DNA from 4 places in the Clostridium mucosae genome. Region 3 is predicted to be linked to each of the others. Evidence: riboswitches for the same ligand, from Rfam matches in the RefSeq annotation. Region 3 holds a riboswitch; each other region holds the start of a gene.

Region 1 (6,261 bases), on a different contig from region 3:
AATGCTAAGTTATATAAGTTTTCTTCTACCATTTGCCCTGGTACACCTAATATTTTAGATACCTCATCAATTAAATTACTTTTAGGCATGTATGTATTACCTGATGCTGAAAATTGATTTAATATATATCTTATTCCACTTTGTATTCTAAATGGTGAAATAGACTCTATCCCTAAGCTTTTGGCTATTCTATCTGCCGTTATGAATCCTATTCCTGAAATCTCATCACAAAGAATATAAGGATTTTCTGATACAATAGCCTTGGCATCTACACCGAACTTTTTATATATTTTTATACATTGATTGGTAGTCATACCATGGCCTTGGAAATAAATTATTATATCTTTTAAATCCTTTTGTTCTATATAAGATTCATAAATTATCCTAAATTTTTTTTCACCAATACCTTCAATTTCTTGAAGTCTCTCAATGTGATTTTCTAATATATCTAAAGTTTCTTCTTTAAATTTATCCACAATTTTTTTAGCAGTTATAGGACCTATTCCATGAATTATACCTGTACTTAAATATTTTTTTATTCCTTCTACGGAATTTGGTAATACTTCTTCATATTCCTCTATATTAAACTGACGTCCAAATTGTTTATGAAGTACCCATTGCCCTTTTAACTTAACATGTTGCCCTTCTTTTAAAAAAGGAACTATTCCAACTGCATTTATACAATCTTTATCTATCCTTACTTTTGATACAACATACCCTGTATCATCACTCTTGAATACAATAGATTCTACTATTCCGTTTAGACATTCCATGTTATCTCTCCAAATCTTCCAATAATATTTTAATCTCACTATTTTTATTATATAATTATATCATATATAAGTTGTAATAAAGATTATACATTTATATTAATTATACTATATTTAGTGTGCTATAATTAAATAAATAAGTGTACTAACTTATATAAATAATAAGCTTTATATTATTTCAATTTTATACTATTTTTGAATACGTTTTATAGCTATTTATACCATTCTAGCTTTTAATGCTATAGCTTTTAATTGAAATTTATATAAAAAAATGTGGAGGTGCTCATATGTTAATTAAAAATTGTAATATAGTATATCTTGATAAGATAGAAAAAGGATCCGTTTTAATCGAAAATGGAAAAATAAAGGAAATAAATCCTAGTAATATTAATGATTCTGAAGTAATAGACGCAGAAGGTCTATATCTATCTCCAGGATTTATAGATGTTCATATCCACGGTGCAGGTGGACATGACACAATGGATGGTACATTTGAAGCAATAAATGAAATTTCTAAAACTATAGTTAAGCATGGGACTACTGCTTTCACTCCAACTACAATGACAGTATCAGTAGATGATGTAAGAAAATCTATGGGTGTTATAAAAGAAGCTAAAGAAAATGGTACTGATGGCGCTATTGTTTTAGGAGCTCACCTTGAAGGTCCTTTCATTAGTCCAAAAGCTATTGGTGCACAAAATCCTAATTTTTTAATTCCTCCAACTCTTGAGAACTTTAATGCTCTTGTCGGAGATGCTGAAGATGCTGTCGTATCAATAACAATTGCCCCTGAAGTTCCTGGTGCTAAAGAATTAATAAAGGAATTGTCAAAAAAAGGAATAGTTTGCTCTATTGGACATACAAAAGCTACCTATGACGAAGCTATGGAAGGCATTAAATGTGGCTGCTGTCACTCAACTCATTTATTTAACGCAATGACACCATTTGCTCATAGGGAACCTGGAGTTGTAGGCGCTATATTTGATAGCGAGATAACTACAGAAACAATTTCTGATGGTATTCATATATCATATCCATCACTTAGAATAGCTTATAATCAAAAGACAACTGATAAAGTATTATTAGTTACTGATGCTATGATGGCTTGTGCAATGCCTAATGGAATGTATACATTAGGTGGTCAAGATGTTGTTGTTAAAGACGGTGCTGCAAGGCTTTTAAGTGGAAGCTTAGCGGGTTCAATCTTGACTTTAGATAAGGCAATTAAAAATGTATATAAAAATGTTGGTCTTCCATTAAATGAAGCTGTAAAAATGGCTACTTTCAATGCTGCTAGACATTGTAAAGTTGAAGATAGAAAAGGTCTTGTAAAAGAAGGCTACGATGCTGATTTAGTTTTATTTGACGAAGATATAAACATAAAAAATGTAATAGTTTCTGGTAAAATACTAGTATAAATAAAAAATGCTCCAATCCTAAATTGGAGCATTTTTTATTTTAAATATATTTTTTTATTTCTTCTACCTTATTTAAAGCTTCCCAAGGTAAGTTTAAATCATTTCTTCCAAAGTGACCATATGCAGCTGTTTGCTTGTAAATTGGTCTTCTTAATTCTAAACCTCTTATTATAGCGCCTGGTCTCAAATCAAATACTTTTTCAACTATTGAAACTATTTCTTCCTCTGATTTCTTTCCTGTTCCAAATGTATCTATTTCTATTGATACAGGCTTAGCTACTCCAATAGCATAAGCTAATTGAATTTCTAATTTATCTGCAATTCCTGCTGCAACTAAGTTCTTAGCAACCCATCTAGCTGCATAAGCTGCTGATCTATCAACCTTAGTTGGATCTTTTCCTGAAAAAGCACCCCCACCGTGTCTTCCATATCCACCATAGGTATCAACTATTATCTTTCTTCCAGTTAATCCACTATCTCCTTGTGGCCCACCAACAACAAATCTTCCAGTTGGATTAATGTAATACTTAGTACTATCATCTAATAGTTCAGCTGGTACTACAGCTTTAATTACATGTTCCATTAAATCTTTTCTTATTTGCTCTTGAGATACCTCTTCACTATGTTGTGTTGATATTACTATTGCATCTATTCTTACAACCTTATTATCATCATATTCAACAGTAACTTGAGTCTTTCCATCTGGTCTTAAGTATGGTAAAGTTCCGTTCTTTCTTACCTCTGATAATCTTCTTGATAATCTATGAGCCATAGCTATTGGTAATGGCATATATTCTTCTGTTTCATTCGTTGCAAAACCAAACATCATACCTTGATCTCCAGCTCCAACTGATTCAACATCATCCTTTTCTCCTGATCTTGATTCTAAAGCTTCATCTACTCCCATAGCTATATCGCCTGATTGCTCATCTATTGATGTTAAAACTGAACATGTTTCACAGTCAAAACCATATTTAGCTCTATCATATCCAATTTCTTTTACTGTTTCTCTAACTAACTTTGGAATATCAACATAGCACTTAGTTGATATTTCACCCATAACTAGTACCATTCCTGTCGTAACTGCTGTTTCACAAGCAACTCTTGCCATAGGATCCTTAGCTAAAATACTATCTAATACTGCATCTGAAATTTGATCACAAATTTTATCTGGATGCCCTTCTGTAACTGATTCTGATGTAAATAATCTTTTCATTTCCATTTCTCCTTTCATTTTATTTGATATTAATTCTAAACTATATTAATTCTAAACTAAATTAATTTATAAAATAAAAAAATCTCTTCGATAAGAAGAGATGTTAAAAATCTTAATCTTTCTTATCTTGCAAAATTACTTTGCAGGAATTGGCACCACACTCAACTTTAATGAAGTAGGTTGCCGGGTTTCATCGGGCCCATTTCCCTCCGCCTCTCTGGATAAGAACTAATATCAAATTTTACCTTTTAGAGTATATCACTTTTAATATTCATAGTCAACTAAAAAATATAAATTCATTGCATATTTAAACTTTTTAATTATAAAGTTCTAGCTTATTTACAAATAAAAAAAAGACAAGAATTCTTGTCTTTTTTGGTGGGGGAGGACGGATTCGAACCATCGAAACGAAACGTAACAGATTTACAGTCTGCCCCCTTTGGCCACTCGGGAACTCCCCCATATTATTGGAGCTGGCAATAGGAATCGAACCTACAACCTGCTGATTACAAGTCAGCTGCTCTACCGTTGAGCCATGCCAGCATATTTATTTTTTAAAATGGTGGAAACAACAGGGATCGAACCTGTGACCCTCTGCTTGTAAGGCAGATGCTCTCCCAGCTGAGCTATGCTTCCATATTAATATTATAAAATGGTGGGGGAGGACGGATTCGAACCATCGAAACGAAACGTAACAGATTTACAGTCTGCCCCCTTTGGCCACTCGGGAACTCCCCCATTTTATGGAGCTGGCAATAGGAATCGAACCTACAACCTGCTGATTACAAGTCAGCTGCTCTACCGTTGAGCCATGCCAGCATATTATTATTTCATTCTAAACAAATTTTATATGGTGGGGGAGGACGGATTCGAACCATCGAAACGAAACGTAACAGATTTACAGTCTGCCCCCTTTGGCCACTCGGGAACTCCCCCATTAAAATTTATTTAATTTCAGTTAAGTAAACATTATCGCCTCAACTGACAATGACTAGTATATATTTATTGCATACTAATTTCAAGTGCGTTATTCACTCATTTAACAAGATTATATTCATCATTTTCTATATTTCTTTAATTTTCTCCTATTTAATACTAATATCATTTTTTATTGTCTTATATTGTCCTAAAATTTAATTCATTCAAAGTAATATAATTACCTATTTAATATTACTGATTATTCAATTTTTACTCTAAAACTGAAATATATATTCTGACTAATATTTAAAATATTAAACTTCGTCTTCAATAATATTTAAATCAATATATCTACTTATAATCTCCATAAATTCTTCATAATCCAATAGCGACATTCTCTTTTTTACTAATAAAATCCCTTCTTTTACATTATCATTATCATATTTATTAGAAAAATGATCATTTAATTTAACTATATCTATAATAGATAAACTTTTTAACATTCTATCTACTTCTAACTTTTCACTTTTTTCAAGTTCTGCAAATAAATTATTTTCAATATCACTTTCCTTTATTGTTAACCCTTCTATTTTGCTATCACTTTCTATTATATTTTCATTAGAATTAATATTATTATTAGATTCCTCTTTAATATTAAATCTTTTTAAATTATTATCTACTTTTTTTTGCTTCTCCTCTTTTGATATATCTTGCTCATTTAGAGTTTCATCACTATGTAGTTTTTTTTCGGTAGTTACTTCCTTAGAATTATTACTTATAACATCTTCACTTTTTAATGGATTCCATACTAATAGATAATAGATAGGGATACTTGCTCCAAGAATTATAGTAATTATATAAGAAAATATTTTTTTCATATTTATTCATCTCCTTTTATTTAATTAATTTCCTTTTTATGTTTTTTTATACATTTTATTATATTTATTAGTTTCAAAACATATATTGTATAAGCGGAGGTGAATTTTTAGTGAAGCATAAAGTATTATATAATTCTTATAATTCTCATATTGAAATAGCAAAATTTATCAAAGACTATATTACGAATAATACTGTAATTGTATGTATAGGTACTGATAAGTGCATTGGTGACTGCTTAGGTCCAATGGTTGGTACATTTTTAAAAGAAAAAAATTTCCCTCTTCCAGTGTACGGAACTATAGAGTCTCCAATACATGCTCTTAATATAAATAATAGATTAAATGAAATTAATAAATTGCATCCCAAAGCTTTAATCATAGGAATAGATGCCTGCCTAGGTGAAGCTAGTTCTATTGGCGAAATACATACTAGAGATTATCCAATACATCCTGGAAAAGGGGTCGGTAAAAATTTACCTGACGTTGGTATAGCTTCTATAATCGGTATTATTGATTCTAGTGAAAATGCTGAATTTTTTACATCTAGAAGTATTCGTCTGCATTTAGTCATGGAAATGTCAAAAATAATATCATCTGCCATTATTCATGCATATAACCTTGCTCACAACCAAAAGGGGAGTTTTTAAACTCCCCTTTAACAATTTTATCTATTTAATATATGTATTTAATTGTATCTATAATTTACTCAACTAATGATATTTCATTGTCTGAAGAATTTGTATCTATTTTGTCTAAATATCCCAAGACCTTGCCTGTTCCCTCGGCTACTGCTTCTACTGAATTGTTTGCAACTTCAACAGTAACCCCAGTTTCATGTTCTATTAGCTTATCTAATCCATCTAATAAAGAGCCTCCACCTGTCATTAGTATCCCTCTCTCTATTATATCAGCAGCAAGTTCAGGTGGTGTTTTTTCCAATACAGATTTAACTCTTTCAACAATTAAAGATACTGATTCTTTTAATGCATATATTATTTCATCTGTTGAAATAGAAAGCTCATCTGGTAACCCAGTAATTAAATTTCTTCCCTTCATATTTG
Region 2 (6,261 bases), on a different contig from region 3:
TCAAAAAAACAAAGAAATAAAACAAATAGAAAGAATAATATATACTATATATAAATAAACAAAAGATATTTAGAAAGTGGAGACTAAGATGAACTATAATAATTCAGATTATAATTATGAAGATTATTTTAAAATAATGAGTATGAATAATGAAAATTGTTCATATACCGATTATGAACAATTAGATAATAATGAATATAGGAATAATCTAGAAGAAGGATTAAATAATATGAATCTTGATTTAAAAAGTTCATATACAATGAATCAAAATAATGAGAGAAACATAAATATGTTTCAAGGACATCAAAAAAATCAATACAGTCAAGAATTAATGAAATCACAAGAAAATGTGAAAGAAATTTTAATAAAAACTGCTGTTTTAATAATATCTTCTAATATCCTTATTTTAGTTTTGTAGTACTACTATATTTTATAGTAGTACTACAATTTAATATCTTTTATCTCTATTACACAGTTTCATATTTCACTTTCTTTCCATCTACTTACAAATTCATCAAGAATTATACGAAGTGTTTTTCCTATAGTGGTATAATCCTCATCTTTCAAATTTGCCAAAGAAATTCTTATAGACCATTCTGGTCCTTGAAATCCAGAACCACTTAATAATACAATAGATGATTCTTCAGCTAATCTATATAACACTTCAACAGGCTTATAATTGCTCTCAAGATAATTTGCAAACTTTGAACCATAATTATAATTTGCCCATTCTAATAAATCAAATTCTGTATAATAAGCTGCGTCATATATATCTTTTCTTAAATTTAGTCCGAGACTATCAACATAGTAGTTTTTGACGTCTATGACATATTTCTATAGTTTGATTTTTATATATGTTTTTATCATCTAATAATGCAAATGCACAGAAAAATGCCATTTGCACTTGTTGAGGTGTAGAAAGTCCAGCTGTATGGTTTAAGGCAACCTGTCTGCTATCTGCAACTATTCTATCTATGAATGGTATAGTTTCTGGATTTAAATTCATATCACCGTATCTTCTATTTAAAATTTTCTTTTTATCTTCTGACAATTCTTTAAGAAGTTTATCATATATATTTTTTTCATGAATAGCTATAGTTCCTAATCTCCAACCTGTAACTCCGAAATATTTAGAAAATGAATAAACCCCTATAGTGTTATAAGGTAAATCAGCCATTAATGATCTAAATTCAGGAACAAATGTACCATAAACATCATCAGATATTATCATTATATCTTTATTATACTCATTTACAATAGAAACTAGGTTTTTTCTACATTCACTGCTTAATGAAACAGATGGTGGATTACTTGGATTTACTATAAATAAAGCCTTTATAGAATTATCTTTAAGTTTTTCTAGTTCATGTAAAGGATATTGCCAAGTATGTGTTCCATCTGTGGTAGTTTCAGTAGCCTTTATAGGAACTATTTCTAAATCATATCTAGGCAAAACTGGTATTTCTAGATATGGAGTAAATATAGGTACCATTATTGCTATTTTATCTTTGGGATTAAGAAGCATATTTGATCCTAAAGTATCAAATATGTAACACATTGCTGCAGTAGCTCCTTCTACCGCAAAAATATTAAATTTACCACTTGGAGGCTTGTTGTAACACATTTCTTGTACTAAATAATCATGAACTATTTGTTCAATATGAAATAGCATTCTATCTGGAACAGGATAGTTATCTCCGATAATTGCATCTGCTAATTCATATAAGTAATCATCGGCATTAAATTTTTTTTCATTTATTCCATATTCAATTATTTTTCTTAGTAATTCTATTCCTGGCAAAGTATTATTTTCATCTACAAATTTTATGAATCTATGGTAAATACCATTTTTTTTAGGCATTCCAGCTAGATTAACATTATAAAAATCTTTTTTAGTTTCATTAACAGCAAAAAGACCAAATGTAAAAAAGGCTTCTCTAGGAGTAGATGCTGTCCAATTTGGATTTCCCCGACCAGCATCTAAAAGAATACGTGCTGTTTTTTCATTTTCTCCATTAGCTAGTTCTATTAGCCTATTTTTAAATTCAAATGGACTTATTTTACCATAAATCTTTTCAATTTCTTCACGTTGTAAATTTTTGTCCATAGTTTTCTCCTTAATTAAAAAATTTATCTTATTTTTTGTTATGAATCTAAATATTATTCTTATAAATAATTAATACTAAAAATACATTAATATTTATATAATTAATCAAGTAAAATTCAATATAAGAACACGAATCATTTAACATTTTATATAAATTACAAAATACTATTTATATAAATAAATTATAATTTAATTAAATGTTAAATCTTTATTTCAATATCATATAATCTAAACTTAGATTTTTTTATTTAATGAAATATATTTACAATAAATGAAAGAGATTATATAATTATATAAAAATAATATCTTATTAAGAGCGGTGGAGGGACTGGCCCTTTGAAACCCAGCAACCTACTTTCTAGTGTGGTGCTAAATCCTACAGATTTTCTGAAAAATAAGAGTAATAGAATTTATATATAATTTTTATATAATCCTTTCTTATTTAGAAGGGATTTTTTATTTCTAAAAATATTGATGTTAGTTTTAAATATTATTAATCGATATTATAAGGGGGCTATATAATGAAGAGAAATTTTGAAATAGTTAAAGACTTAGAAAAGAGAATTTTAGTAATAGATGGGGCAATGGGAACTAATATTCAATCATTTATGTTGAAGGAATCTGATTATAGGGGGAATTTATTAAAAGACTTCAACCTAGATCAAAAAGGAAATAATGATTTGTTAAGTATAACAAAGCCAGAAGTAATTGATGAAATACATAGAGGATTTTTAGAAGCAGGTGCAGATATAATTGAAACTAATACATTAAATTCAAATAGAATATCTCAAGCTGATTTTGGGCTTGGAGATTTAGTTTACGATTTAAATTATAAAAGTGCAGAGATTGCTAAAAAGGCTTGTGATGATTTTTCAAAAAATGATGGCAAAAAAAGGTACGTAGCAGGATCTATAGGGCCAACAAATAGAATGGCATCATTATCTCCAGACGTTGAAGATCCTGGGTATAGGAATATATCTTTTGACCAGTTAAAAGAGGCATATGAAGAACAAATTGGTGCATTAATTGATGGTGGCATTGATTTAGTTTTAATAGAAACGATCTTTGATTCTTTAAATGCTAGAGCTGCTATTATGGCGGCTAATGATGTTTTCAGATTAAAAAATAAAGTTATTCCAATAATGATATCTGGAACTATATCCGATAAATCAGGAAGGATTTTATCAGGACAAAATCTTTCTGCTTTTGCTGCTTCTATGAAAAATGAAAATATCATTTCAATAGGACTAAATTGCTCTTTTGGAGCGAAAGATTTAAATCCTTTTATAAAAGAATTATCAGAAACTCAGGAGTTATTTATATCAGTTTATCCAAATGCAGGGTTGCCTAATGAATTAGGACTTTATGATGAGTCACCTAAAATAACGTCAAAGTGTATTGAAGAAATGCTAAAAGAAGGATATCTAAATATAGTAGGTGGATGCTGTGGAACTACTTATGAACATATAAAAGCAATTGCAAATATAGCTAAAAACTATAAACCAAGACTTGTAAAAGGAATTGAAATAGAAAGTGTATATAGTGGATTAGAAATAACCAAGGTGAATAAAGAAAGTAATTTTATTAATATTGGAGAAAGAACAAATGTTTCAGGATCTTTAAGGTTTGCACGACTTATTAGGGAAAAGAAATATGAAGAAGCTCTTGAAATTGCTAAAGAACAAGTTGAAAATGGTGCTCAAATAATAGATGTAAATTTTGATGATGGACTTTTAGATAGTGAAAAAGAAATGGAGTATTTTTTAAAACTCTTAGCTTCAGAACCAGATATTTCAGCTAAACCTATAATGATTGATTCATCAAGATGGGAAGTTATAGAAAAAGGTCTTAAAGTAATTCAAGGAAAACATATAGTAAATTCTATTTCTTTAAAAAATGGAGAAGAAGACTTTTTAAAGAAAGCAAAGATTATTAAAGATTTTGGAGCAGCAGTTGTCGTAATGGCTTTTGATGAAAAAGGCCAAGCAGATAGCTATGAAAAAAAGATAAGTATATGTAAAAGAGCTTATGATCTTTTAGTGAATAAAGTTAAATTTCCACCAGAGGATATAATATTCGATCCAAATATTTTAGCAATAGCTACAGGAATTGAAGAACATAATAATTATGCTTTAGATTTTATAAATGCAACTAAGTGGATAAAAGAAAATTTACCATATTCTAAGGTTTCAGGTGGAGTTAGTAATTTATCATTTTCTTTTAGAGGTAATAATAAAATAAGAGAAGCTATGCATTCAGTTTTCTTATATCATGCCATAAAAAATGGCATGGATATGGGGATTGTAAATCCAAGTATGATTCAAATATACGATAATATCCCTAAAGATTTACTTAAGTTAGTAGAAGACGTTGTTTTAAATAAATCTAAAAATGCAAATGAAATACTTTTAGAATCTGCATCTTTATATAAAAACGATTCGAAAGAAGATGAAGAAAGTAGAGATGACTGGAGAAATTTAGCTTGTAAGGGAAAATTAGATTATTCTATAGTAAAAGGAATCACTAATTATATAGAAGAAGATTTAAAAGAAGCATTAAAATTATATGACAATCCTTTGCAGATAATAGAAGAGCCATTAATGGGTGGAATGAAAAAGGTAGGTTCATTATTTGAAAGTGGAAAAATGTTTTTACCACAAGTAGTGAAATCTGCAAGAGTCATGAAAAAAGCTGTTTCTTTTTTAACACCATATATAAATAGTAAAAACGATGGTAAGTTTACTATGAATGGAAAGATATTAATAGCTACTGTAAAAGGTGACGTTCATGATATAGGAAAGAATATAGTTGGGGTTGTTTTATCTTGTAATAATTTTGAAGTTATAGATTTAGGGGTTATGGTTCCGTGTGAAGAAATAATTGATAAAGCAATTAAGGAAAATGTTGATATAATTGGTTTAAGTGGATTGATAACTCCATCTTTAAATGAAATGATAAATGTAGCAAAGGAAATGGAAAAAAGAAGCCTAAATATTCCACTTATTATTGGAGGTGCAACTACTTCTAAAATTCATACAGCGTTAAAAATAGATCCGAATTATAGTGGACCAGTAATTTATGGATATGATGCATCTAAAACTGTTGAGATTTGTAAGAAGTTAATATCAAGTGATAAGGATAAATTTATAAAGGAAACTAAGGAAGAGTATAGAGTGCAAAGAGAAAATTATAAAAATCTGAAACTTGAATTTCTTTCTCTAGAAGAAGCAAGGAAAAATAAACTTAAAATAGATTGGAAAAATACTCATATTAAAAAACCTAATTTTTTAGGCGTAAAAGAAATTTATAATTATACTATAAAAGATGTTAGGCCTTTTATAGATTGGAGTTTCTTTTTTGCAGCCTGGGGAATGAAAATGAAATTCCCTAAAATTTTGGAAGATGATAATTATGGAAAAGAAGCAAAGAAAATTTATTTAGATGCAAATAAGTTATTAAATGATTTAGAAAATAGCGAAATAGTAAAGCTTAAAGGTGTATTTGGATTGTTTAAAGCAAGCTCTTACCAAGATGATATAATGCTTTTTGATAAAGATAACAATTTAATAGAAACTTTTAATATGTTTAGACAACAAAAGAAAAATGAAAATAATATTAATCTTTCTTTAAGTGATTATATAGCTCCAAAAGAATTAGAAATTGATGATTATATTGGTGCATTCTTAGTTACAAGTGGAACTGAGGCAAGACAATATGCAAAGAAGTTGAAAGAAAATGGAGATGATTATAGTTCTATGCTTTTAAGTTTTGTTTGTGATAGATTAGCAGAAGCTTTTGCAGAAAAATTACACTTGGATGTTAGAAAATATTATTGGGGTTATTCAAGTGAAGAAAGGTTAAATCACGAAGAATTACTTTCTGGAAAGTATAGAGGAATAAGACCAGCTGTAGGTTATCCATCAATGAAGGATCACAAAGAAATAAGAAAGATATTTAAGTTATTGAATGGAGAAGAATCAACTGGTGCAAAAGTTACGGAAAGTAATATGATTGATCCTCCATCATCAGTTTGTGGATTATATTTTGCAAATATTGTAGCTAAGTATTTCGATGTTTATAAAATAGATAACAATCAATTAGAAGATTATGCAAAAAGAAATAATTCAGACTTAGAAGAATTGAAAAATAGACTT
Region 3 (6,261 bases):
AGCTAAATGCTGATGCATTCCATCTTCTCTTCTATCCCAATCAATCTTACCTTTTACGTTAATTTGGTCTGATATATCTTCTGAAACAACATGATATATTTCCCTATTTTCTTCATATACATCTAATACCTTTACTCCATTTAACTCACCTAAATCACAAACTTGGCCTCCACCACCTGGGAAAAATGCTGTTCTATCTAAGGCTAAATGAAATTTACTATCTATTTTTTTAATACCTACAATTTTTGCTTCAAAGTCTTTTAAATATTGATCTATGTAATATAATTTTTCCATATTTTTCACCTATTAATAATCTTCCTCAACCATTAAGTATATTTCTTTTGATATATTTGCTATCATTTCATAGGCTTCATTACCCCAATCTAAAAGATATCTTTCATCTTCACTTCCATTTTCATAAGGCTCCTCACTTAAATCACCTATGTCCTTTGTTAATATTACTATTATATAAGGATCTTTAGCATATACTATTCCAAAATCATGATAATATCTATAATAATCTCCAATTTTATGCGATACTATATCATAAGGCACATATTTATCTATTCTATCATGAAATACAGTTTCTTTCATGTATTCTATAAGTTTTTCATAGTAAGGATTATTATCTGGTTTTTCATATAATCTCTTTAATACCTTATATAATTGCTCTGCAGTGATAGAATTATCATAAGAAATACTGTCATCTTCCGTTATATCTCTTAAATAATCTGTTAATGATATTTCACTTATTCTATGTAACATATTCTTAGCAACATTATCTGATTCAACAATAGATAAATAAACAGCTTCTCCAATAGTTATGTCCGGCACTTCTGGCAAGTAGTATAAAACTCCACTTCCACCTTCACTATCTGCTTCTTCATAATAAATAGTATCTTCTAATGATATTGTACCTTCAAAAACTTGATCTAAAATCATCATACATAAAGGTACTTTCGTTGTACTTGCTGCTACATAATATTTATCTGCATTTAATATATATTCCTCATTTGTATTTAGATTCTTATAGTATATAGATATATTATCCTTATAATCTCCTACTATTTCATCTATCTTTTTATCTATATTTGAACCTATCTTCTCATCCATATTTTCGTCTTTTATGCTATTTGTTATAAAATTACTTTTATCACACTCTATAACTTCCTCTTTTTTAGTACATCCTTGTAAAAATAATATGAGTATAATAATTGATAAAACATGTACTTTTTTCATCTATGCCCCCTATTTCAAAGCATTATTTTAATTATATTTTTATAATTATTATATCATATATAAATTCTTATAATTCTAAATGCAAATTAAAAGAGCAAGTAAAAGCTTATTTTCTTACTTACTCTTCCATTTTAATTTTTATATTTTACTATATTTCTTTTCAATAAATCTCTTAAATTCTTTATATTTTAATTAATTTCTAGAAAGCTGGAATTACTGATCCATTATATTTCTCTTCAATAAATTTCTTAACTTTATCTGATGTTAAAGCCTTTGTTAAAGCTTGTATTTTATCACTATCTTCGTTTCCTTTTTTTACAGCCAATACATTATAATATTTTTTTGAAGCATCGTTAGTTGCATCTTCTAAATAAATAGCATTTTCAGCTGGATTCAATCCTGCTTCAAGGGCATAGTTTCCATTAATAACGGCAATACCTACTTCTTCTAAAACTCTTGGTAATTGAGCAGCTTCAAGCTCTTCAAATTTAAGTTTCTTAGGATTCTCTGTTATATCATTTGGTGTAACTAATTCACCGTCTTTTAACTTTATTAACCCTGCACCTTCTAGTACTCTTAAAGCTCTTGCTTCATTTGATGGATCATTTGGTACTGCAACTGTCGCTCCTTCTTCTAATTCATTTAAATCCTTAATATTAGAAGAATAAACCCCTAAAGGTTCTAAGTGAATACCTTTTGTATAAGTTAAATCTAAGCCTTTTCCTTCATTAGTTTCATCTAAATATGCAATTGTTTGGAAGTAGTTTGCATCTAATTCACTTTCTGATAAAGCTGTGTTAGGTGTTACATAATCTGTAAACTCTACTATTTTTACTGTATATCCTTCTGCTTCAAGATCAGGTTTTATTTCTTCTACTATTTCCTTATGAGGAACTGGAGTAACCCCTATTGTTATTGTTTTATCTTCACTCTTTGCCCCTGTTTCATTTTCCTTATTTGCATTTCCACAACCTATTAAACTTATTGCTAAAGCCCCTGTTAATAATAATGATAAAATTGATTTTTTTTTCATTTCTTTAACCCCCTCGAAATAATTGATAATGCATAATTGACAATTGATAATTTAGGATATAACTCTTGTAGAGTTCTTTTAGTTAAATGTCTTTCATACATTTATCTTCTATATATTAATTTAATTTTTATAAACTTTATTTTGATAATTTTTTATATAGATAGTTTCCTAGCGACTGTAATGCTTGTACGATTATTATTAGAATTATTACTGTCACAATCATAACATCTGTTTGATATCTTTGATATCCATATCTTATTGCTACATCACCAAGTCCGCCACCACCTACTGTTCCAGCCATAGCTGAATATCCTATTATACTTATCACAGTTAATGTTAATCCTGATATTATTGATGGAACTGCCTCTTTTAGCATAACCTTAAAAATTATTTGTGTATTAGATGCCCCAAATGATTTGGCTGCTTCTACAACTCCTGGATCTACTTCTTTTAAGGATGATTCTATTATTCTTGCTACAAAAGGTGCTGCTGCTATTGTTAGTGGAACTATAGCTGCTGGTGTACCAATTGACTTTCCTACTATTAACTTTGTAAGTGGTATTATTGCTACCATTAAAATTAAAAATGGGAACCCTCTTAATATATTTATTATTGTATCTAAAACTCTATATATAATCTTATTAGGATTTAATCCATTTGGAGCTGTAACTACTAATATAATTGCTGGTATAAATCCTAATATAAGCGAAAATAATGTTGAGAAAAAAACCATTGCAATTGTTTTATTAAACGCTGGTATTAATATTTCTGACATTAATTAAGCACCTCCAATACCACATTTTTACTTTCTAAATATTCTATTACTCTTTCTTTATCATTTAGATCTACATTTATTACTAAGTTACCAAGCACATCTTCTCTAAATTTTTCTAATTTCCCCCAAACTATTGAAAAATCTATATCTAACTCTCTAGCCATTTTTGTAATAATAGCATTTTCTGATGATGTACTTGGAAAAAATAGCTTTATGTTAATCCCATTTGTAGGTAGTAACTCATCATCCTGCTCTCCTAAAAATTTCTTAAGAGAGATTTCTGGTTTTAAAAATAAGTCCTCTGAATTACCTTCTGCTTTTAAAATGCCCCCTTCTATTAAAGCAACTTTTTCACAAACCTCTTTAACTACCTCCATTTGATGGGTAACAATTACAATTGTTATACCTAATTCTTTATTTATCTTTGATAAAAGTGATAGTATATCTTTTGTTATTTTAGGATCTAGAGCTGAAGTAGCTTCATCACAAAGTAAAATCTTAGGCTCTAATGCTAAAGCTCTTGCTATTGCTACTCTTTGCTTTTGTCCGCCACTTAAGCTTGCTGGTTTTACATCTGCTTTTTCTGAAAGTCCTACTAAATCTAGAAGTTCATCTACTCTGTCCTTTATTCTTTCTTTCTTAAATTTATTATAGCTACAAGACTTTATTCCTTTTTCTTTATTTTCAATCTTATATTTTTTATATTCTTCTTCATATCCCCATACATCTAATGGTAATGCTATATTTTCAGATACTGTTTTTCTATTGAGCAAATTGAATCCTTGAAATATCATTCCTAGCTTTTTTCTAAACTCCCTAAGCTCTAGTCCATTCAGTTTTTTAACTTCTCTTCCCATTACTGTAATTGATCCATTTTCATAACTCTCTAGGCCATTTATGCATCTAAGTAATGTAGATTTTCCTGCCCCACTATGCCCTATAATTCCGTATATTTCTCCTTCTTCTATCTTAAGTGAAACTCCCTTTATAACTTCAACATCATTGAATCTTTTACTTAAGTTATTAATTTTAATCACAAGTCATTCCCCCTTTTATGAAACTTAAAGTAAAACAAAAAGCGCACCGGAGAATAAATCTCTAGTGCGCGTAAATTCACATATTAATCTATTCTCTCATCTATCAGCAAAAAAGCTGCAGGATTTAGCACCAAACTTAATAAGAATAAAATTTTATCTAATACAAATTAGACTTATCATTTAATCCTATTACAGGTTGCTGGGTTTCACAGGGCCAGTCCCTCCACCACTCTTGATAAGAAACGTAATCTAATTATTTAATTTTTCTATTGATATTAATATACATTTATTGGATTGGATTGTCAACCCACTACTTTAAATTTTATGTATTTGTTCCTATAAAAATTTAAACATAATAACATCCTTTTCTATGTTAATAATCTCCGCATCTGTATTTGACTCAATAAAATTAATTATATTCTCCATTGTAGAATCAACTTGTGAACTACTTGAGCATATTCCTGAAATAGCAATTACTATACTTTGATGAATATCTTGATCTTCTACTTCATTTACTGAAATATTGAATTTATTTTTTAATTTTTGAGTTATACTTTTAACCACCATCCTCTTTTCTTTTAAAGAATGTACCCAGCTTGCTCTTAATTTAACGCTCATTACTAGAACTCTCATTTTCAACCACCTACATTACAATTTTTAGATATTATATATCTTAACATTATTATGAATAAAGCTCATAGAGAATATTCTCTATGAGCTTTATTTATAATTTTTATAGGGGATTACTTTAATAATCTAGTTAAAATTATTTTATTCTGCCATATAATTTTGTTAAATCATAAATTTCTTTTGCTAGTTTATCATTTAAATCCTTTGACGAAGCTCTCCATACCCAGTTACCACCTAATGTAGAAGGCATATTCATTCTTGCATCATTTCCTAACCCCAAGAAGTCTTGCATAGTTGTTATTGCTAAGTAAGCTGGGCTTCCCCATGCTCCTCTTATTAATCCTCTTGCAATTCCTTCTTCATAAGTTAAGTTTAAATACTTCTTGGCTTTTTCTATCTCCTCTTTGCTTCCTGTAACATTGTACCATCCACAAACAGTATCATTATCGTGAGTACCTGTATAAGCTATACAGTTAACTGGATAATTATGAGGTAAGTCTCTGCTATCTCCATCACCAAATCCAAATTGTAATATTTTCATACCTGGAAAACCTGTTGTATCTCTAAGTTTCATGACATCATCAGTCATCATTCCTAAATCTTCTGCTATTATATTAACATCTCCAAGTTTATCTTTTATTGCATCAAATAACTTTATTCCAGGTCCCTTTGTCCACTGTCCAAATTCTGCTGTCTTATTACCATATGGTATTTCCCAATATGCTTCAAATCCTCTAAAATGGTCTATTCTTACTACGTCATATAACTTAAAACTTTCTCTAACCCTATCTATCCACCAGCTATACCCATCTTTATCTAAGTTGACCCAATTATATATTGGATTTCCCCAAAGTTGTCCAGTAGCTGAAAACGTATCTGGTGGACATCCTGCTACCGTTATTGGCATCATATTTTCATCAACATTAAAATACTCTGGATTACTCCATATATCTGCACTATCTTCTGCTACATAAATTGGAATATCGCCTATTATTTCAATTCCATTATCGTTAGCATACTTTTTCAAACTATACCATTGCTTAAAGAACATATATTGAACAAATATCCAATAATCAATTTCATCCTTTAACAATGATTTATAAGAATCTATAGCTTCTTTTTTTCTAAGTCTTATATCATCATCCCAATTTTGCCAACTAACTAAATTAAAATGATTCTTAACAGCCATATATAAAGCATAATCTTCTAACCAAAATTTATTTTCCTCTATAAATTTGTTTATTTCTTTATCATACTTATTTTTAGAGTTTTTATATGCTATTCTTAATACTTTATTTTTATTTATAAACAATTTAGCATAATCTACACTATTTTCATCTGAACCATAGTCTAAGGTTGAATAATCTTCCTTAGCTAATAACCCGTCATTCTCTAACAATTCAAAATCTATAAAATATGGATTACCAGCAAATGCTGAAAAACATTGATATGGTGAATCTCCATAACTAGTTTGTCCTAATGGCAATATCTGCCAATACACTTGTCCGCTTTTTTTCAAAAAATCAACGAAGGCAAACGCTTCCATT
Region 4 (6,261 bases), on a different contig from region 3:
TAAAGTTTTTAGAAAAAAATAGATTTAATTAGTATTTTAGACTTAACTTTAAAGTAAGAGGTGATTAAAATGAAAAGATTTAAATTAATTATTATTACAATCACAGTAATTCTTTTAGGAGCAATATATGCCATATATATTAATGAGTCTAAATTTAAGTTTGATGCTGCAACAGTAACATCGTCATCTAATGCGGACCTCTCTTTTGCTGTTTTAGGAGATGTTCATGAAAATATTAATCACCTTCAAGAAGCTATTAATGACTTATACACTATAAATCCTAAGATGGATGCATTGGTATTAAATGGTGATGCTGTTGATCAGGGCTTAGATGAACAATATAATTCAATGCAAAACACTTTAAATAAAAATAAGGATTTGTTACCAGAAATAATTATAAAAAATATAGGGAACCATGAATTTTTTGATTATAATATTGAAACAAATTCTAATGAGCAGGTTCAAAGCTTTATAAATAAATATTTGAAATTCTCAGGAGAAGAAAAAGTATATCATGATAAATGGGTGAATGTATATCATTTTATATCATTAGGGTCTGAAGATGGCAATTCTGAAACTATAAATTCAGTAACGGCCTCTATATCTGATGAACAATTAGAATGGTTTAAGGAAAAGTTAGCTGAGAATTATAAAAAAGGAAAACCGATATTTGTATTTCTTCACCAACACTTAGATTATGGAGAAAATTCATGGATTGGAACTAATAAAAGTGAAGAAATTAAACAGATATTATCTCAATATCCGGAAGTGATAATGTTTGCCTCTCATACTCATAGCAATTTAAATGAAAATAGTTTAGTTTTAAATAAACCTTTTACTATAGTAAATACAGGTGCAGTCCATTACACCATTATACCAGATTCAAATGAAGAAAAAGGCTACAAAAGAGAAACTGATTATATTAAAGGCGTTTATGTTGAGGTAAATGGTAATAATGTTACTGTTAAAGGAAGAGATATAAAGGAAAAACAATGGATATTTAGCACAGAAATATCAAATTAATATATTTACATATTAATAAATTAGTTTAAAAATAAATCTTTTGTTAGATATGTATAAGTTTAATTATGTCTAGGTAAATCTTTGGAGTAGGCAAACTTGTATATATCTATTTTTTTATCTAAAACGAATAATATATTATAATAGTATAAAGGGGGAAGAGAATATGGAAATAGCTATAATAGGTTTTGGTGGAGTTAGTAAGGCTTTAATAAAACTATTAAATGATAAAAAGAAATATTTATACAATCTAGGAACTGATATAAAGGTTAAATATATAATAAAAAGTAATGGTGGAATTTATAATAATTTAGGAATAAATTTAAAAGAAATTATAAACAATAATTACAATTTAAATATTGAAGACTTTGAATTTAAGGAAGATATAAATATTAATACAATAATAAAAAATAAAGATATAGATATACTTGTAGAATTGACTAGTACTAATATAGAAACAGGTGAACCTGGTTTAACTCATATAAGTTTAGCCTTAAAAAACTCTATTAATGTAGTAACAGGGAATAAGGGGCCAATACTTTTACAATATAATAACTTAAAAAGGTTAGCCGATAAAAATAATGTAAAGCTTGGTATAGGCTGTACAACTGGTGGAGCACTTCCATCTATAAATGTTGGAACATTTGATATAGCTGGAGCAGAAGTATTATCTATTGAAGGGATTTTAAACGGGACAAGTAATTATATTTTAACTGAAATGTATGAAAATGAAGTTGATTATAGTGGAGCATTGAACAAAGCAATATGTTTAGGAATAGCAGAAGCAAATTATAAGTTAGATGTAGAGGGATATGATACTGCATCAAAAATTTTAATATTAGCCAATGTTATTATGAATTCTTGCTTAACCATTGATGATATTGAAATAGAAGGAATAAGTTTGTTAGGTAAACACTTAATAATAAATGAAAAGAATAAAGATAATAAAATTAAGTTAATAGGGCGAGTATATAAAGAAAATAATAAAATAAAAGCATACGTAAAACCTGAGATAATAGATAAAAGTCATCCTTTATATTTTGTAGATGGTAAAAATAAAGGTGTGCTTTATAAGACTGATACTTTAGGGGACATTAGTGTAATTGGTGGTGCATCAGGAACAACAAATGCAGCTGCATCTATATTAAGAGACATAATAAATATAAATTGCTAATATAAGGGATACGATAAACTAGATATGTTCCATAAGATAAATAGCTGTGCAGGCATTGAATATTTAGTGAAGCTAGCTGAACTTAGTATAAAAATCGTAAAGTTAATAAATGTAATTAAGTTTAATTCGCAAAATATAACAAAGTAGCTAAAAATATATTTAGGAGAGAATTATGAATAAAGAAGAAAAGAGAGTTTTAAGAAATAAAATTTTAGAAATAAGAGATTCACTAGATAACAGTAAAAAAGAGATAATGGATACTAAGATATTTAATGAGTTAATAAATACAGAACTATATAAAAAAGCTAGTAATATATTTATTTACATAAGTTTTAGCAATGAAATAAATACAATAAATATAATAGAAAAGGCTTTTGAAGATAGAAAGAACGTTTTTATTCCTAAAGTATATAAAGATGAGAAATCTATGAAGGCAATAAAATTAAATTCTTTTGATGAGTTAAAGAAAAACTCAATGGGAATTTTAGAACCAATAGATGATTCTGATTATATTGAAAAAGAAAATATAGATTTAATAGTAGTACCTGGGGTTGTTTTTGATAATGAGTGTAACAGAATAGGATATGGTGGAGGATATTACGATAGATATTTAAATGAGATAAAATCTAAAGAAAATAAGATAGCATTAGCATATGATTTACAAGTAGTTGATAAAATAGAATGTGAAGCACATGATATTAAAGTAGACTATATAATCACGAATACTAGAATTATAAAAAATACAAATAATGGTTGAAATTTGGAAAATGTAGTGTATAATATATTATAATTAAATAAAAAAGACTTTATTAAGAATGGTGGAGGGACTGGCCCTGTGAAGCCTAGCAACCTACTGAGTATAAAATTATTTATAAATTAGTGTGGTGCTAAATCCTGCAAGCTGATGCTTGGCAAATGAGGTGTTTCATTAATCGTATTAGTGAATAGTTTAGTATATTTAGGTTGCTTCTTATTTTGAAGTAACTTTTTTTATTTTATAAAAAGCAATAAGCAATAATATTAAAAGGGGGATTTCAATATGGTAGGAAAGTGGAAAAAGGGAACAATATGCATTCAAGGAGGATATATACCAAAGGCTGGGGAACCTAGGGTATTACCAATATTTCAAAGTGCAACTTATAAGTATGATGATCCAGATAACTTAGAAAATCTATTTAACTTAGAAGCAGAGGGGCATTTATATAGTAGAATATCTAATCCTACAGTTTGTGCATTGGAAGAGAAGTTTGCTAAACTTCAAGGAGGAGTTGGAGCAGTAGCTGCATCCTCAGGGCAAGCTGCAGTATTATATTCAATATTAAATATATGTAAGGTTGGGGATCATATAATATCAGCATCATCTTTATATGGTGGAACAGTTAATTTATTTACAGTTAATCTTAAAAAAATGGGGATAGAGGTAACATTTGTTGACCCAGAAGCAAGTAAAGAAGAAATTATTTCATGTGCAAATGAAAATACTAAAGCAATATATGGGGAGACAATTGGTAATCCAGGACTAAATATATTAGATTTTGAGAAGTTTTCAGAGGTCGCAAAGGAATTAAAGATTCCATTTATAGTGGATAATACTGTAGGAACCCCATACTTATGCAATCCATTTGACCATGGAGCAAATATTGTAGTACATTCAACTACAAAATATGCAGATGGACATGCACAAAGCATTGGAGGAATAGTAGTTGATGGAGGAAACTTTGATTGGGCAAATGGAAATTTTGAAGAATTTACATTACCAGATCCAAGTTATCATGGATTAAAATATGTAGAATCATTTGGCAATGCAGCATATATAACAAAGCTAAGAGTTACATTAGGACGAGATATTGGGGCATGTCAAAGTCCATTTAATGCTTATTTAACTAATTTAGGGTTAGAAACTCTTCATTTAAGAATGGAAAGACACTCACAAAATGCTTTAGAGTTAGCAAAATGGTTAGAAAAACATCCTAAAATAAATTGGGTTAACTATCCATATCTTGAAACTAGCTCACAATACGATAGAGCAAAAAAGTATTTAAATGGTGGAGGAAGTGGATTATTAACTTTTGGAATAAAGGGAGATATAGAGGCAGCAAAGAAATTTACAAAATCATTAAATTTAGTAGCATTAGTAGTCACTTTAGGAGATGTTAGAAGCTGTATTTTACATCCAGCAACCACTACACATAGTCAATTATCGAAGGAAGAACAAATAGCAAGTGGAGTAACACCAGATTTAATGAGAGTTTCAATTGGAGTTGAGGATATAAGAGATATAATTGCAGATTTTGAACAGGCACTAGATTCAATTAACGGTTAATAATAAATAATTAAAGATTTAATAAGTAATAATATTTTTGTTAAAAGCTACTATTTTAAATTGATTTTAGAAAATAGTAGCTTTTAATTATTAGTTTTAGTTTTTAGAATAATATGCAAATTAAATAAAATATATTAAGTGGAAATATGTTAAAATATACTTGGGTATAATAAATATTAGTAGGTAATCAATTATATAGCGAGTTCATTAAAAGTATGACTTGTATTTTAGGTATATAAATATTATTTATAGTTGCTTGTAGAAATGTGATAGGTGAAAAAAGAAGGGCATTTTAATAATAAATGGAATTTAGTTTCTTAAGATAAGATAGAAAATGAAACTAATAACAAAAATAATGACCAAGCGGTAAATAATGACCAAGCTATAAATTATAAATAATGATAATTATATTAGAAAGTAAAATAAACAAGCTTATATAGATGAAGTAAAGCAAATTGAAATTAGACATAAAAAAGTCAAGCCACAGATTATGGGTTGGAAGATTAAATAATTGCTTAATGATATGGGAGAAAGAGTTTGATAGAAAGCATTAAGGAAAGATATTATGAGTTAGTTAATTAATAGATAAAATAATATTTATACAGGAGGAGTGGAAATGAATATTTTAATTGGTATATTAATACCATTTTTAGGAACGTCTCTAGGTGCGGCGTGTGTTTATACAATGAAAAAAGAAATGAATAAAATGGTTAATAAAATACTTCTTGGTTTTGCATCAGGAGTTATGATGGCAGCAGCTGTATGGTCATTAATTATACCTTCTATAGATATGTCTCAAGGCATGGGGAAATTATCGTTTATTCCGGCAGCAGTAGGAGTACTTGCAGGAATTTTATTTTTATATTCTTTGGATAAAATAATTCCACATATGCACGTAGATAGTAGAAATGAAGAAGGAACAAAGAAATATAAATTAAGTAAAACTACAAAACTTGTACTGTCAGTAGTAATTCATAATATTCCAGAGGGGATGGCAATAGGAATTGTTTTTGCAACAGTTATGAATCAAGGGGGAGGGATAACTCTTGCATCAGCACTTGCTCTTTCTATAGGAATAGCAATTCAAAACTTTCCAGAAGGGGCAATAATATCAATGCCGCTTAAAAGTGAAGGATTAAGTAAAAATAAATCTTTTATTTATGGGGTTTTATCTGGAATAGTAGAACCAATAGCAGCAGTACTTACAATAATATTTTCAAGTGTTATTACTCCAATGATGCCATATCTTCTTTCATTTGCTGCAGGAGCTATGATTTTTGTTGTGGTAGAGGAATTAATACCAGAAGCAGCAGAAGATAATTTTTCGGATATTAGTGCAATAGCTTTTTCTATAGGATTTGTAATTATGATGATTTTAGATGTAGCATTATCCTAATTTAAGAAAAGGATAAATTATAGAATAAAAATGAAAGTTTTGTATTAAAGTTTACAAGTTTAGTTAGCTTTTTATCTGTATTATGGATTGTGATATTATCCATAAGATTTAAATTAAGTAGAGTATATTTTGGCTTGTAAATAAATAATTTAATATTTGCTGTTGTTCATTATTTAAAGATTAATAGGGATAATTGCAAAGAAACTCTTTATAAAATATAATAGAACATGATAATTAAGACTTAGTAAACTAATTTACATTGATGTAAGGAGTGTATTTATGTTTAATAAAGAGGAACTTCAAATTCTTAATGAAGCTTTAAAGATGTATGAAGAAAAAACTACGAAG

The links. Region 3 has a riboswitch for S-adenosylmethionine ahead of NSA50_RS09970 (methionine ABC transporter ATP-binding protein). Riboswitches for the same ligand answer to the same signal wherever they lie in the genome.
Region 1: linked by a shared signal. The riboswitch ahead of metK (methionine adenosyltransferase) and the one ahead of NSA50_RS09970 (methionine ABC transporter ATP-binding protein) in region 3 are both predicted to bind S-adenosylmethionine.
Region 2: linked by a shared signal. The riboswitch ahead of metH (methionine synthase) and the one ahead of NSA50_RS09970 (methionine ABC transporter ATP-binding protein) in region 3 are both predicted to bind S-adenosylmethionine.
Region 4: linked by a shared signal. The riboswitch ahead of NSA50_RS05340 (O-acetylhomoserine aminocarboxypropyltransferase/cysteine synthase family protein) and the one ahead of NSA50_RS09970 (methionine ABC transporter ATP-binding protein) in region 3 are both predicted to bind S-adenosylmethionine.

Annotation. Positions count from the first base shown of each region.
Region 1 covers NZ_JANKAF010000010.1:68,357-74,617, reverse strand. Annotated here, with positions in the region: gene recD2 (SF1B family DNA helicase RecD2) at 1-773, opposite strand, end outside; gene nagA (N-acetylglucosamine-6-phosphate deacetylase) at 1,058-2,188, shown strand; gene metK (methionine adenosyltransferase) at 2,229-3,404, opposite strand; SAM riboswitch class I at 3,524-3,632, opposite strand; tRNA gene NSA50_RS12065 (tRNA-Tyr) at 3,781-3,865, opposite strand; tRNA gene NSA50_RS12060 (tRNA-Thr) at 3,873-3,947, opposite strand; tRNA gene NSA50_RS12055 (tRNA-Val) at 3,965-4,040, opposite strand; tRNA gene NSA50_RS12050 (tRNA-Tyr) at 4,058-4,142, opposite strand; tRNA gene NSA50_RS12045 (tRNA-Thr) at 4,149-4,223, opposite strand; tRNA gene NSA50_RS12040 (tRNA-Tyr) at 4,256-4,340, opposite strand; gene NSA50_RS12035 (hypothetical protein) at 4,637-5,200, opposite strand; gene yyaC (spore protease YyaC) at 5,311-5,847, shown strand; gene mreB (rod shape-determining protein MreB) at 5,903-6,261, opposite strand, start outside.
Region 2 covers NZ_JANKAF010000020.1:10,415-16,675, forward strand. Annotated here, with positions in the region: gene NSA50_RS16540 (hypothetical protein) at 89-418, shown strand; partial or broken gene aspD (aspartate 4-decarboxylase) at 478-2,107, opposite strand; SAM riboswitch class I at 2,412-2,508, shown strand; gene metH (methionine synthase) at 2,629-6,261, shown strand, end outside.
Region 3 covers NZ_JANKAF010000007.1:132,403-138,663, forward strand. Annotated here, with positions in the region: gene NSA50_RS09950 (alanyl-tRNA editing protein) at 1-294, opposite strand, end outside; gene NSA50_RS09955 (serine hydrolase) at 307-1,239, opposite strand; gene NSA50_RS09960 (MetQ/NlpA family ABC transporter substrate-binding protein) at 1,439-2,272, opposite strand; gene NSA50_RS09965 (methionine ABC transporter permease) at 2,409-3,047, opposite strand; gene NSA50_RS09970 (methionine ABC transporter ATP-binding protein) at 3,047-4,084, opposite strand; SAM riboswitch class I at 4,178-4,326, opposite strand; gene NSA50_RS09975 (DUF503 domain-containing protein) at 4,421-4,717, opposite strand; gene malQ (4-alpha-glucanotransferase) at 4,851-6,261, opposite strand, start outside.
Region 4 covers NZ_JANKAF010000003.1:75,045-81,305, forward strand. Annotated here, with positions in the region: gene NSA50_RS05325 (metallophosphoesterase family protein) at 70-1,023, shown strand; gene NSA50_RS05330 (homoserine dehydrogenase) at 1,187-2,194, shown strand; gene NSA50_RS05335 (5-formyltetrahydrofolate cyclo-ligase) at 2,367-2,951, shown strand; SAM riboswitch class I at 2,998-3,116, shown strand; gene NSA50_RS05340 (O-acetylhomoserine aminocarboxypropyltransferase/cysteine synthase family protein) at 3,234-4,517, shown strand; gene NSA50_RS05345 (ZIP family metal transporter) at 5,134-5,913, shown strand; gene NSA50_RS05350 (hypothetical protein) at 6,193-6,261, shown strand, end outside.